Regions from separate parts of the Mesorhizobium sp. M0500 genome, predicted to be linked through region 1. Evidence: predicted binding sites of a transcription regulator. Region 1 holds the regulator's gene; the other holds the start of a gene.
What was found. The regulator PhoB, encoded in region 1, activates phosphate uptake and scavenging genes when phosphate is short. The targets are predictions, from matches to a motif close to TGTCATNNANCTGTCAT.

Region 1 (3,648 bases):
CTTACCGGACGCAGAGAGGACAGATGACACAGATGTTGTCCCCAGACATGACGATGGCCGAAACGGTCGCCGAGAAGACGAAGATCGAGGTCAAGAATCTCAACTTCTACTACGGCCAGAGCAAGGCGCTGAAGGACATCAGCCTGTCGCTGCCTGAGCGCAGTGTCACGGCCTTCATCGGCCCTTCGGGCTGCGGGAAATCGACGCTGCTGCGTGTGTTCAACCGCATCTATGAGCTCTACCCAAAACAGACGGCCGAGGGCCAGGTGCTGCTCGACGGCAAGAACATTCTCGACCGGTCGCAGGATCTCAACCTCCTCAGGACCAAGATCGGCATGGTGTTCCAGAAGCCGACGCCGTTCCCGATGTCGATCTACGAGAACATCGCCTTCGGCGTCAGGCTCTACGAGAACCTCGGCAAGTCCGAGATGGACGGCCGCGTCGAACAGGCGTTGAAGCGCGCCGCGCTGTGGAGCGAGGTCAAGGACAAGCTCAACGCCAGCGGCTTGAGCCTATCTGGCGGCCAGCAGCAGCGGCTCTGTATCGCCCGCACCGTGGCCGTGAAGCCGGAAGTCATTCTGCTCGACGAACCGGCTTCGGCCCTCGACCCGCTGTCGACTGCCAAGATCGAGGAACTGATCGACGAATTGCAAGCCGACTACACGATCGTCATCGTCACCCACAACATGCAGCAGGCGGCGCGCGTGTCGCGCCAGACCGCCTTCATGTATCTGGGTGAACTGGTCGAGTTCGACCGGACCGAGAAGATCTTCACGTCGCCCCGCGAGAAGCGCACGCAGGACTACATCACTGGCCGCTTCGGCTGAGCCGTTCCGATCATGCATATGAGGACAGGACCATGGGCGAACACACAGTCGCTTCTTTCGACGAGGATCTCGAGCAGATCAGCAAGCTGATCCGCGACATGGCCGACCTCGCCGGTTCGATGGTCGGCGGGGCGACCAAGGCCCTGTTGAATTCCGACAACGTGCTGGCGCAACGCGTCGTTTCCGACGACGCCATCATGGATGCGCGTCAACGCGAACTGGACGACCGCGCCATAACCCTGATCGCCAAACGCCAGCCGATGGCCCACGATCTTCGCCATGTGGTCGGAGCGATCCGCATGGCGGGCGACCTCGAACGCATCGGCGATCTTGCCAAGAATATCGCCAAGCGCGTGAGTGCGGTCGGCCTCAGCGCCACGCCGCGGGACCTGTCGCATTCCATCGACGCGATGGCGCAGCTGGTTCTCATCCAGGTGCAGGGTGTCATCGAGGAATATGCTGCAGGCGATGCGGCCGCGTTGGCCAAGCTGCGTGCCGCCGACGAGCGCATCGACGTCAAATACACGTCCGTGTTCCGCGAGCTCTTGACCTACATGATGGAAGATCCGCGCAACATCACCGCTTGCACGCACCTGCTGTTCTGCGCCAAGAATCTGGAGCGGATCGGCGACCATGTCACCAACATCGCCGAAAATGCGTATTATGTGCTGACCGGCGAGCAATTGCCGGTCAATCGTCCGAAGCAGGACGAAACGACAATGTCCGCACCGGTGACATGATGGGGGTGCCCAGCCGATGATCGCACCACGCATAATGGTGGTGGAGGACGAGGAGCCGTTGGGTGTGCTGCTCCGCTACAATCTCGAATCCGAAGGCTACCAGGTCGAGGTGGTGACACGCGGCGACGAAGCCGAGATCCGTTTGCAGGAGAATGTGCCCGACCTTTTGGTGCTCGACTGGATGATACCAGCGGTTTCCGGCATCGAGCTCTGTCGTCGGTTGCGGGTGCGCCCCGAAACCGAGCGGCTGCCGATCATCATGCTGACCGCGCGCGGCGAGGAGAGCGACCGGGTGCGCGGTCTTTCGACCGGCGCCGACGACTATCTGGTCAAACCGTTTTCGACACCGGAATTCATGGCCAGGGTCAAGGCGCTGCTGCGGCGCGCCAAGCCGGAAGTGCTGTCCAGCGTGCTGAAGGTAGGCGACATCGTGCTCGATCGCGAATCGCACAGGGTCTATCGCAAGAAGAGCGAAATCAGGCTCGGGCCGACCGAATTCCGGCTGCTCGAGTTCATGATGCGGCATCCGGGCCGTGTCTTCTCGCGCAGCCAGTTACTCGATAATGTCTGGGGCGAGACAATCTACATCGACGAACGCACCGTCGACGTGCATGTCGGGCGGCTGCGCAAAGCCGTCAACAACGGCCGGATGCCGGATGTCATCCGCACCATCCGCGGTGCCGGCTATGCGATCAGGGAAGATTGACCCGCCTGGTCAGGCTACGTTCTTTCTGACGCTGGGCCTCATTTGCGCGCCCGGCGCGAAAATCTCCTGGTCGACGAAGCTTAACGCCCGCATCGCGCAGCCTTCGCGGATCAGCGGCAATTCGTTCGGCTCTGTATCGAAGGAGATCGAGCCTGAATGCTGGCCGCCGGCGGTCTGGGCGATTGCCTTCCGCATGGCCGGCTCGATCAGATCGAAGGCGGCGGCACTGGCGCCGACCATCGCGACCGGTGCCGGATCGATCAGCGCGAACAGCGAGCCGAGACCGAAACCCAGCGCTTCGCCGGCCTTGCGGTAGGCCTCGCGTTCCGGCCCATCTTTCTCGCGCGCCCGGGCCGCCAGTGCTCGCATGTCGGCGTCGCTGACGTCGGCGATCGGTTCGCTTTCTTCGCTCATCTGCCTGGCGTTGCGCCAGATGGCGTAGTTGCCGGCATAGGCCTCGATGCAGCCGCGCCGCCCGCAACGGCAGAGCGCGCCGCCCGGACGATGGATCATGTGGCCAAATTCGCCACCCGAGGAATGCGTCCCGGTGAACAGTTCGCCCTTCAGCACCAGCCCCATGCCGATGCCATGCGAAAGCAGGATGGCGATGAAGTCGTCGCGATAGCGATCCGGATTGCGCCAGCGCAAAGCCACCGCCATCATGTTGCAGTCGTTCTCCACCGTTGCCGGGATGCCGAATTCGTCCTCCAGCATGTCGGCAAAGGCGATGTCGGTCTGCGGCGTGATCGGCGACCACAGCATGGCGCGTGCAGGGGAGTCGGTAATGCCCTGAATCGCCAGGGCGATGCGGGCGACACTGCGGACGTCAAGGTCTGGATCCTGCAGCCGGCGCCGGACGATGGCCATGCATTCACGGATCAGCTCGTCGCGCGGCATGGTCAGCGTGTCCAGCCGGCGCTGTTCCTCGGCGACCACCTGTCCCGTATAGTCGATAATGGCGGCCGACAGGAAATTCAGCGACAACACCACGGTCAGCACCGCCGCCGCTTCCGGGTTGAGGGCGAGGCCGACCTGCGGACGACCGCGTTTCAACGAAACGGGCTCACTTGCCTTGCTCTCGGCGAGGATGCCTTCCCGTATCAGGTCGGAAGAGATCGCCGATATGGTCGAATGACTGAGGCCGGTAGTAGCTGCGATCTCAGTACGCGATGGCTGGCCGGCCCGGCGCACCGCCGAGATCACCATCGCCCGGTTGCGCCGGCGCAAATCGTCATGGCGGATTCCGACCGACATTGTTTTGCTTTCCTCCCGGTTGCCGCGGCCGCTCATGAACCGGAAGCCGTCGGTAATGTCCGACAAATAGTGTCGGACGCAGGCAAATAGTGTCAGATGCAGGTGGCGCTGTCATCGTTTA
Region 2 (3,648 bases), on a different contig from region 1:
CAGCTTCGGGGGAAATCATGTTCATCATGAAACATAGGCGGAGCGGCGCGCTGCCGCAAGGCGGAGATCACGCAAAGTTACTGCGGGTAAATGTCGCGCGATGGCGAGGAATTGCGGCCGCAATCGCAGGTCGCGTTGCTTGCGACGGTGTCTACCGACGGCGCCCGCCTGCGACCACCTTGGCTTCGACGCCGTCCAGGCGGTCGAGCAATTCCTTCAGACGGTCGGGAATATCGGACTCCGTGCGGAAGGCCGGCAAGGTGCGCAGAAAGCGCTTGGTCGCCTCGGTGCCGAGCTGGCGCCGGATATCGGCGGCGAGCCCGTCGCGTTTTTCGCCATTCCTGCGGGGCATCATCCAAAATCCTGTGTCGGCTTCGAAACTCTTCCAAGGGAGGAATGGTTCCCGCATTGTAGTATGCTGGCAAGCAAAGCCGTCGGGTACGGTAAAGTTTGAATTAAAATCGAAAGGTATGCGCCGTCCGCCATCAAGCCGCGGCAGCGGCTGCAGTAGCGCTTGCCCCTTGATTTTTGGCCGCTAAACCTCGATATCGGGCGCAAATCCACACCATTCGAAAATGACGGGAAACGGCGATGAGCGACCAGGCAAAAGACGAACGCGCGCCCGATGAAGCCGAGAAGACCGAGGCTGGCGCGGAGCCAAGGGAAGGTGGCGTCGACGGCGACTATGAAGCGCTTGTCCGGCTTCTGAAGGAAAACGAAGAGCTGAAGGATCGCGCACTGCGCGTCGCGGCCGACATGGAGAACTTGCGTCGCCGCACCGCCCGCGACGTCCATGATGCGCGCGCCTATGCGGTTGCCAATTTTGCCCGCGACATGCTTTCGGTGTCAGACAATCTGCGCCGTGCGCTGGATGCCATCCCGGAGGAGGCCAAGGCGTCGGGCGATGCCGGCTTCAAGGCGCTGATCGACGGCGTCGAGATCACCGAGCGCGCCATGCTGTCGGCGCTGGAACGCCACGGCGTGAAGAAGCTTGAGCCCGAGGGCGAGAAATTCGATCCGAATTTCCACCAGGCGATGTTCGAGGTGCCCAATCCCGACGTACCGGCCAACACGGTCGTGCAAGTCGTGCAGCCCGGCTATTCGATCGGCGAGCGTGTTCTGCGGCCGGCCATGGTCGGCGTCGCCAAGGGCGGCCCCAAGCATGTCGCAAGCGAAGCGCCAGTGGAGCCGGGGCCGGTCAACGAGCAGGCTGAGAAAGATGCGTGAATGGTGAATGGTTAGTAGTGAATGGTGAGTAGTGAGTAGCCAATTGCTGCTCCAGCAGTCAGTGCTATGTTCTATTCACTATTCACTATTCACTACTTCAGGCCGCAAACCGCTGCGCTTCTCCGCCATAATAATTGACGTAGCGGGCACCGATCTCCTTGACCGGCATAACCACGAACACGTCGACCGTCGAGAATTCACGATCAATGACGCAACCGTCGCCGATGCGCGCGCCGACGCGCAGATAGCCCTTGACCAGCGGCGGCATCGCGGCGATCGCCGCCTTGGTATTGACGGCCTCGATCGGCATCAGATCCATGGAACAATAGCGCCCGGCGACGGCGCGCACGTCCCAGGATGAATTCGTCCGGGAGTGGTGGGCGAGATAGGTCAGCGCCTCCGCATGTGCCGCAGGCACGGTGCCGTGGAACGACGCGCAGCCGGTCATCACGCCGATGCCGTAGTGGTTGATGTAGGCCCAGATGCCTTGCCACAGCGCCTCGATGGTGCGCTTCGAGCGGTATTCCGGCAGAACGCAGGAGCGGCCGAGCTCGAGGAAGCGCTGGCCGGGATGCCGCGCGATCAGCTTGGTCAGCTCGAATTCACCTTCGGAATAGAAACCGCCGGCGGCCGCGGCAATCTCCTGCCGCAGCAGGCGGTAGGTGCCGACGATGCGGCGATGCTCGGGGCCGGAAAGCGAAGTATCGAAGACCAGCAGATGATCGCAGACGGGATCGAAGCGGTCGGCATCGCGGCGGTCCTGCATCTGAAACAGGTCCTTCCTGGCGCCAAGCTCGTCGTAGAACACCCGGTAGCGCACTTCCTGCGCGGCAGCGATCTCGGCCTCGTTGCGGGCGAGCCGCACTTCGAGATTGCCGATGCGGCCGAGCGATGCGCCTTTTATGACGGCATCGGCGTTCCGGCCGACGAGCAAAGGCCCGCTGGCGTTCGGCCGAGCATCACATTCCGGCATGACTGTATGCACGAGTGATTCTCCTTCGAGCCATCCCTCTTGGCACGGGGATACGGTGTAGAGTGCAACAGGATTGTGACAGTACCGTGATACGGCTCTGCGGGCAATACTTCGTCGGCTGGGCAATCTATCAACCGTCTATGTTGTGCCTCAGGCGGCCGCTTGCCCTTCGACCGCATGAACCAGGGCATCGGGGTCGAGCGGCTTGGTGACGAAGCCGCTGGCACCGTGAGCGAGCACGGCGTGGCGGGTCTTTTCCTGGCTGTCGGCCGACAGCACCATGATCGGCACCGGCGGCACCGCGGTCTCCTCCTCATGGCGGCGGATGGCGGCGATGGCGTCCAGACCGTCCATGACAGGCATGTGCAAGTCCATCAGCACCACGTCGTAGCGGTGCTTGTGGCCGGTGCTGATGACCGCCTCGACCGCGGCCTTGCCGTTGCCGACCACTTTCACGCGATGCCCGGCCTTCAGCAGCGTGGCGCGGGCCAGCATGGCGTTGATGTCGTTGTCCTCGGCGATCAGCACCGACAGGCCCTGCTGGCGGGCGCCAATGGCGTGCCCCGCCTGCGCGCCGCGCCTTTGCAGTTGCGGCTCGGCGATGACCGGTGCATGGCTGGTCAAAAGCACGCGCAGCAATGTCTCGCCGCGCACCGGCCTCGCAAGGAAGGTGGCGTAACCATTGGCACGGAACTCGCCAAGCATGCCGCGGTCGGTCGGCGCGATCAGCGTCACTGCCTCGCAATCGGCAAATCCGCTCTGGCGCAGGCGCCTGAGCAGCCTGCCGTCGCTTTGCTCCATGGCAGCATCGATCAGAAGCACGTCACAGCCCTCGGCGAAAGCGGTGGCCTGGGCGGCGGCGGTGGCCAGATCGACCGTGCCGCCATTGGCGCGAATGGTGCGGGCGAGGGCTTCGGCCTCGACCAGGTTCTTCGACACGATCACCGCATGCCGGCCCGACAGCGCGTCCTGGCGGATCTGCGGCGCCTCGACGGCGGAAATAGCGGGAATATCGAAGACGAATTCGGACCCCTGGCCAAGCCGGCTCGACACAGAGATAGTGCCGCCCATGGCGGTCACCAGGCGCTTGGAAATGGCGAGACCGAGGCCGGCACCGCCATGCGCACGGGTCGAGGTGCCGTCAGCCTGTTCGAAGTCCTCGAAGATGCGCTCCATGTCCTCCTCGCGCAGACCGGGGCCGGTATCAGCGATGGTGAAGCGGATGCGGTCGGTGGTTTCGGTGCGGACGCGGGCGATGCTTGCCAGGACGCCGCCGCTGTCGGTGAACTTGACGGCGTTGCCGATGAGATTGAGCAGCACCTGCCTGACCCTGCCGGGGTCGGCGGTGATCAGCTGCGGCACGTCGGGTTCGACATGGCAGCCGAGGCCGATATCCTTGGCAAAAGCCCGCGCCGCCAAGAGTTCGATGACGTTGTCGGCGATCTCAC

Region 2: a site for PhoB is predicted at 2,265-2,281, ahead of olsB (l-ornithine N(alpha)-acyltransferase). Genes of this name have one in related genera too.

What each region holds. Positions count from the first base shown of each region.
Region 1 is NZ_JAMYRB010000002.1:141,498-145,145, reverse strand. It holds gene pstA (phosphate ABC transporter permease PstA) at 1-27, shown strand, start outside; gene pstB (phosphate ABC transporter ATP-binding protein PstB) at 24-827, shown strand; gene phoU (phosphate signaling complex protein PhoU) at 860-1,567, shown strand; gene phoB (phosphate regulon transcriptional regulator PhoB) at 1,584-2,273, shown strand; gene NKI70_RS04430 (ROK family protein) at 2,283-3,527, opposite strand.
Region 2 is NZ_JAMYRB010000006.1:40,109-43,756, forward strand. It holds gene NKI70_RS13510 (fatty acid desaturase) at 1-25, opposite strand, end outside; gene NKI70_RS13515 (hypothetical protein) at 152-355, opposite strand; gene grpE (nucleotide exchange factor GrpE) at 592-1,227, shown strand; gene olsB (l-ornithine N(alpha)-acyltransferase) at 1,325-2,200, opposite strand; gene NKI70_RS13530 (PAS domain-containing hybrid sensor histidine kinase/response regulator) at 2,351-3,648, opposite strand, start outside.